DNA from 2 places in the Pseudoalteromonas marina genome. Region 1 is predicted to be linked to the other one. Evidence: riboswitches for the same ligand, from Rfam matches in the RefSeq annotation. Region 1 holds a riboswitch; the other holds the start of a gene.
What was found. A riboswitch is a leader RNA that binds a small molecule or an ion and turns the genes downstream of it on or off. The one in region 1 is predicted to bind cobalamin.
Positions count from the first base shown of each region.

Region 1 (3,422 bases):
GCAAAAGGAACTGATAGAAACACTAATAAATTTACTTCCTACTATTGAGCCTAACGCTTAAACGTTGGAGGTTAAGTGGGTACACATTTGCTTGATTAGTGTTCGTGTCCTTTTGATTTCAAAAATAATGCAGTTTTATTAACTTTAAAAGTCAAAAATATTTCATTTGTAATATTTCTGTCATTTAGTGGTGACAAACTGCAGTCGTTTTAAAAATTAGTCTTTTGTGATTATCGAGGAAATAACATGAAATTTGTAAAATCGAGCTTATGTGTCGCTTTGCTAAGTGGTTTATCTTTTAATGTACTTGCAGACGTGGATGTTTACGGTAAAGCAAATGTAACTGTGCAGTCTACAGATGACGGTGAAGGATCGTTTACTGAAATTAAAAGTAACGCATCTCGCTTTGGTCTTAAAGGTTCTGAAAAAATTACAGATGGCTTAGAAGCAGTTTATAAGTTTGAGTTTCAAGTTGATGTAACTGATGCAGACTCAAAAGGCGACGACGATAATATTTCTGCGCGTAACCAATACGTTGGTGTTAAAGGCTCATTTGGTCAGGTAGTAGTGGGTCGTAACGATACGGCGTTTAAACAAGCGCAAGGTAAACTAGATTTATTTAATGACCTTGAAGGCGATATTAAAAACGTATTCAAGGGTGAAAACCGTTTAGGTGATTCAATCACGTATACTTCTAACTCATACGAAGGTTTTAAAGTACTTGCTACTTTTATTGCTGAAGACGATGTAGATGCAGATAACGGTTATTCAATGGCTGTAACATACGGTGATTCAGCGCTTAAAAAGAGTGCTATTTATGCCTCAATTGCAGCTGACAGCGAAGTAAACGGCTATGATGTAGTGCGCGCATCAATCCAAGGTAAAGTTGAAGACTTTAAACTAGGTGCTATGTACCAAACTCAAGAAAAAGTAGACGGTTCAGCTGAAGGTGACGGTTACTTATTAAATGCGGCATACAGCATGGGTAAAAATACATTTAAAGTTCAGTATCAGGCAATGGACTTTGACGATAGCGATGATAAGACAGCTATTTCGGTTGGTGTTGATCATAAGCTTAACAAAAACATTAAAGTATTTGGCTTTTACTCAAGCTTTGATATGGACAACAACGTAGACCAAGATTACTTAGGTTTAGGTATGGAATATAAGTTTTAACGACGAGTTAAAACACTCCCTTTTTAACCGCGCTGTAATTAGCGCGGTTTTTTTTTGCTTTAAATTATTTACTTACCCGCCCATAATAGAGCTTCATTTGGAATGAGGTGTAAGTCCTCAACTGTTCCCGCAACTGTAATTAGCACTTTGCTTTAAGTCAGATACAAATCAATTTTTAATGAGCGGGCCTACTCATGCTAATTTTAATGTACTCCTTTTTAGTGGTTGCATTACAAGTGGGTAATCGTGTCTAGGACAGAGTATTGCAAACTAAAGCACCATTATTAAACGTTCAAAACCTTTCGTGGGGAATAGCAAATAAACCTATTCTCAAACACATTAATGTGCAAATACCCGAAGGTAAATTTGTGGGCTTAATTGGCCCTAATGGTGCAGGTAAGTCGAGTTTACTGCGTTGTTTATATCGTTTTAATAAGCCTAATGAAGGGGTTATAGAGTTTAATAGCCATGATATTTGGCAGCTTAAAAGTGACGAATATGCAAAGTGCGTTGCTGTTGTTTTACAAGAGGCGCCATCGCATTTTAATTTGTCGTTATTTGATGTTGTGGCGCTTGGCCTCACTCCTCATAAATCGTTATTTAGCTCTACATCGCAAAGCGAAAAACAACAAATCACTCTAGCTATAAAAACGGTAGGGCTTGAGCAGCACACCAATCAAAATTTTGAATCGCTCTCTGGAGGAGAAAAACAACGCGCACTCATTGCACGTGCTATTGTTCAGCAACCTCAGCTGTTAATTATGGATGAGCCCACTAGCCACCTTGATGTTAAATATCAAATACAGGTTATGGAGCTGGCAAAGTCTCTTGGTGTTACAGTGTTTGCTTCGTTTCATGATCTTAATTTAGCCGCGGCTCTTTGCGATGAGCTCGTAGTCATTAAAAACGGAGAAATAACGCATACCGGTTCGCCCGCAGAAGTACTCACTGAGCACATGCTTGATGATGTGTTTGGTGTATGCGCTCAGGTTAGTAACCATCCTCAAGAATCTCAATTGGGTAAAGTTACGCCTCATATTACCTACTTTTATGGTTATAAATAATATGTTTGCCACGCATGTACGCCATTCAGTTGCACTGATTATTTGCATTACTATTGCCTTAGTCAGTTTATTTTTAGCATTGAGCTTTGGTGCTGCAGATACCTCAATACAGGATGTATTTAACAGTTTTATTTATTTAAATGATGCTTCATTCACCAGTCGTATTATTTTTGAATTAAGAGTGCCCCGTACATTATTGGCGTTTCTGGCCGGTGCGGGTTTAGCTATTGCGGGGCTAATTTTACAAACAGTGACACGTAACCCATTAGCCGATCCCTATTTATTTGGTATATCGTCAGGTGCTTCGTTTGGTGTAGTTGTACTTATGGCATTTGTGGGAATTAGCGCGGGTTTTATGCTTTCGGCCGCAGCCTTGCTTGGTAGCTTATTAGCAATGAGCTTACTTATATTAATTGCCACAAGGCAGCAGGGCGGGCAAGTTGAGTCTATGTTACTTGCTGGTGTTGCGCTTTCGTTTTTATTTAGTGCATTTACTAGTTTGTTACTTTATTGGAGTGAGCCGCAAGCCGTTGCTGCTATTTTATTTTGGACCTTAGGAAGTTTTGCACGTGCGCAGTGGGCAACACTATGGGTGCCATTTTTAGTGATTACACTGTGCACCTGCGTAATGATTAGTTTTAGGCGCCAGCTTAATGCCATGTTATTAGGTGACGAAAGTGCCATAACCCTTGGTGTTAAAGTGCATCGATTTAGGTTGCTGATGCTAATTTTAAGCTCATTAATAACCGCTGTGTTGGTGGCAATGTGTGGCGGTATTGGTTTTGTTGGATTAATGGTGCCACATATTGTGCGCTTTTTTATTTCACAAGGAACCGTTGCAGGGCTATTAATAACAAGCTTAGCAGGAGGCACATTTATGGTGTGGGTCGATGTACTGTCTCGTTCTTTACTTCGAAATCAAGAGTTGCCAGTAGGGGTGATCACGGCCGCTATGGGGAGTGCGTTTTTCTTAAGTTTACTCTTTTTTAGAAAGTCTAAGGTGTAGCCATGAAAACACTCATGATACAGGGTACTACCTCGGATGCGGGAAAAAGCACCTTAGTGGCTGCACTTTGCCGAGTATTTGCAAATCAAGGCATAAAAGTCGCACCGTTCAAGCCACAAAATATGGCACTTAATAGCGCAGTGACAAACGACGGTGGCGAAATTGGCCGTGCGCAA
Region 1 covers NZ_AHCB03000007.1:195,883-199,304, reverse strand. Annotated here, with positions in the region: gene PMAN_RS12120 (LysR family transcriptional regulator) at 1-61, shown strand, start outside; gene PMAN_RS12115 (porin) at 247-1,176, shown strand; cobalamin riboswitch at 1,225-1,363, shown strand; gene PMAN_RS12110 (ABC transporter ATP-binding protein) at 1,440-2,240, shown strand; gene PMAN_RS12105 (FecCD family ABC transporter permease) at 2,242-3,246, shown strand; gene PMAN_RS12100 (cobyric acid synthase) at 3,249-3,422, shown strand, end outside.

Region 2 (3,422 bases), on a different contig from region 1:
TAAAAGTTGAATTTGATAGCACCATTGTAAGCTTTGAAACATTGCTCGCTATGTTTTTTACTTTGCACGATGCTACGCAATTAAATCGCCAAGGTAACGATATTGGCACACAATACCGAAGTGTTGTTTATTACCATAATGACGAACAACTTGCGCTTACTAACACTATGATTGAACAGCTACAAACCCATGTTAGTGAGCCTATTGTTACCGAAGTCAGCCCGGTGACAACTTACTACCCTGCTGAGCACTATCATCAAGATTACTACAACGAAAACCCACAACAGGGTTATTGCAGTATGTTAATCGCACCAAAATTACATAAGTTTGAAACCGTATTTAAAGAGTTTTTAGCTGAGTAAAAACACAAAAAAGCCCGGTAAAACCGGGCTTTTTATTTAGATTATTTAAAACTGGTAATCTATGCCAGCAAAAAAGCGGCGCTCTGGCGTGTTGTAGTAATACACCTGCCCTGTTGTAAAATCAGCGTTAGAATCAACTGCGTTGTATTCCTTATCGAATACGTTTTCTATACGAAGCGACACCGTAATTTCATCATTTACTTGGTAATTGCCTGCTAAATTCCAAAGCGTATACGAACCCAATTGCGAAACCGCCCCTGCTCGCTCACCGCGATATTGCATTGCTATGCTTGTATCAAATGCACCAAACTGTTTTGCAAGCTCCCAATTAAAGGTTCGTTTGGCAACGTTTCTAAGCGCTTCGCCTGTTTCTTTATCTTCGGCACTTAGGTAAGCAAAATTCACATTACTATCAAAACCCAAAATTTGATTGGCTAAACTAAATTCAACACCTTCATATTGGGCCTCATTAATATTGGTGAGTGTAAAATTAGCGTCATAATCAATTTTATCCTCAATTTCATTTCTAAAAATAGCGACATCGACACGCACAGTATCAAAGTCGACGTTTAAGCCAAGCTCACGATTCACTGACGTTTCAGGTTGAAGATTGGCATTGCCGTAAAGAGGAAAGTACAAATCATTAAATGTTGGCGCTTTAAAGCCCGTGCTTTGGCTTATTCTGAAAGTTGCGTCTTCAGATAAGTGATAGCCAGCTGCCGCTGTGTACGTTGTTTCATTACCAAATTGCTCATCGTCATCTTGACGAACAGTTAAATTGGCAAGCAACTCATCCGCATCGTAATATGCGCCAACAAATACAGCTAATACATCGCGCTCTTGCACTTCAAACGTGGTTGAGCTTTGTGATACGTCATCATTGTACCAATTAATACCACCACTAATGTTTAACGTGTCGTTTAAGCGGTATTGGCCGTTGTAGTCAATTTGTGAGCGCTTAGTAACAAACGTACTTGTTGTTGGCCCTTGAGAAAAATCAACATAACGGTTGTCTGAGTCATCCGTTGCAAATGCTATATCAAGGCTGTGTGTTTGATTGTTATAGTCTTTATTCCAACCAGCCGAAAGCTGGTAATTTTTAAAATCACCTCGCTCAATCGTACTATCGGCAGGACTAAAACGGCTGTCGTAATCAGCAAAGCCTTCACTGTATTGCCCTAGTAACTTAAAGTCGCCGTAGTGCGCATCGGTATAGTTTACTTTAAAGCCAAGGTTTTTGTTTTCAAAACCGTCTTCATCGGGTGCTGCCCCTTGAAGTACATCAAAGTTGTCCGTCTTTTCAAATCCTGCATTAAAGGCCGTTGTTACATCGCCTGCTTTTACAGAACCAGCAATCTGGTAGTCTTGGTACGCGTCAGATCCAAACGTAGCACTGACCGAAAGGTTATCTGACTCGCGCGTTATAATATTAATAACACCCGCTAGCGCATCAGAGCCATACACTGCAGCACGTGAACCTTTTATTATTTCAATGCGCTCAATACTATTTAATGGCACATTGCTTAATGCTTTTTGACCAAGCGTTGCCGAACCGGTGCGCACACCGTCTATTAAAATTAGCGTATCACCCGATCCCGTACCGCGCAGTGAAACACCGGCATTTTGACCAAAGCCGCCATTAGGGTTTACCTGAAAGCCAACTTGAGACGTTAATAGCGTTGGTAAGTCGCGAACATTACTGGTTTCAATGTCATTACGAGTTATAACATTTACACTCGCTAATACATTAGTAATTGATTGTTCAAACTTATTAGCGGTTACCGTAATGGTTTCGATTGATTGCTCTGCAGCAGATACAGATAGTGACAGCGCAGCAGTAATTGCAACGCCAAGAGTTGTTTTTTTTAACATGAAGTTCCCCTTCTTTGCCCACCGCAAAGAACTAAGTAAGATTACATCAAGGCCGGTCTCCGGACTCAGTAAATACATAGCTTTATGTACTACTTTACCGTTGCGGGGGCAGTGTTGGGATTGTAGTCATCATGAAAACGCACCAACTTCCCGATTATCTTATTAAAAAAATCAAACCATTGAAAAGATTAATAAGCACCTTGAAAATAGGCCGCTATTGTGAGGAGTTTAATAAAAAATGTCAACGGACGTCTATACAGCTAAAAAGAAAATCAATTAAAAACAAAAACTATGCCGCGTTCATAAAAAAAGCCAAATAACCTGCGCGGCTATTTGGCTTTTTATTTATAAAGCGCCCAAAAGGCTTTTATAATTAATCGCGGAAGTTTTTAAACTGAAAAGGCTGACCTAAATCGGCAGTACGCACCACTTGCATAGCAGCTTGTAAGTCATCACGCTTTTTACCCGTTACGCGTACTTCCTCGCCTTGAATAGCCGCTTGCACTTTTACTTTAGAATCTTTAATGGCTTTTACTACTTTTTTAGCCACATCTTTTTCAATACCTTGCTTTAGCGCAACATTACGAAAAACATTTTTACCTGCACGGCTAATATCTTGTAACTCTAAGCTCGCTACATCCATACCACGCTTAGAAACTTTACCCGCTAAAATATCAAACAATTGCATAACCTGTGAATCAGCTTCAGCTTTTAGCTTAATTGTTTTGTCGTTTAGCTCAATAGATGCATCAACACCTCTAAAGTCAAAGCGAGTCTCAAGTTCACGGTTTGCATTATCTACCGCATTTTGTGCTTCGTTCATTTCTACTTCAGATACAATATCAAATGAAGGCATTGGTTTTCTCCTAACTATTCAATCTTAATTTTATGGCGCAATTATAACGCTAAAATTATAAATCTTTACATTTTTCTGCATCTTGTTCAGGTGCGATACTAATTTAGTTTGATATACTTAAGCTTCTTTTTTAAGCGACTCTAGGATTTTACGTGACAAGGCGTGTTTACCAAGCTGTTTTTTTGCTCAGCATCGTAGCGTTTACTTTTTTATTTGCCAAAGAAATAAAAGGCGCAGCTAACCTATTTCCACACATTGATAAAGTAGCTCATTTTGGGATTTTTTTTGTGCTTGCTATTATTATGGATAAAGCGTTTAAGCTTCCTTTGTAC
Region 2 covers NZ_AHCB03000006.1:430,302-433,723, forward strand. Annotated here, with positions in the region: gene msrA (peptide-methionine (S)-S-oxide reductase MsrA) at 1-362, shown strand, start outside; gene PMAN_RS10860 (TonB-dependent receptor domain-containing protein) at 408-2,234, opposite strand; cobalamin riboswitch at 2,268-2,431, opposite strand; gene PMAN_RS10865 (YajQ family cyclic di-GMP-binding protein) at 2,608-3,090, opposite strand; gene PMAN_RS10870 (VanZ family protein) at 3,243-3,422, shown strand, end outside.
Region 2: another riboswitch for cobalamin. It lies ahead of PMAN_RS10860 (TonB-dependent receptor domain-containing protein); the one in region 1 lies ahead of PMAN_RS12110 (ABC transporter ATP-binding protein).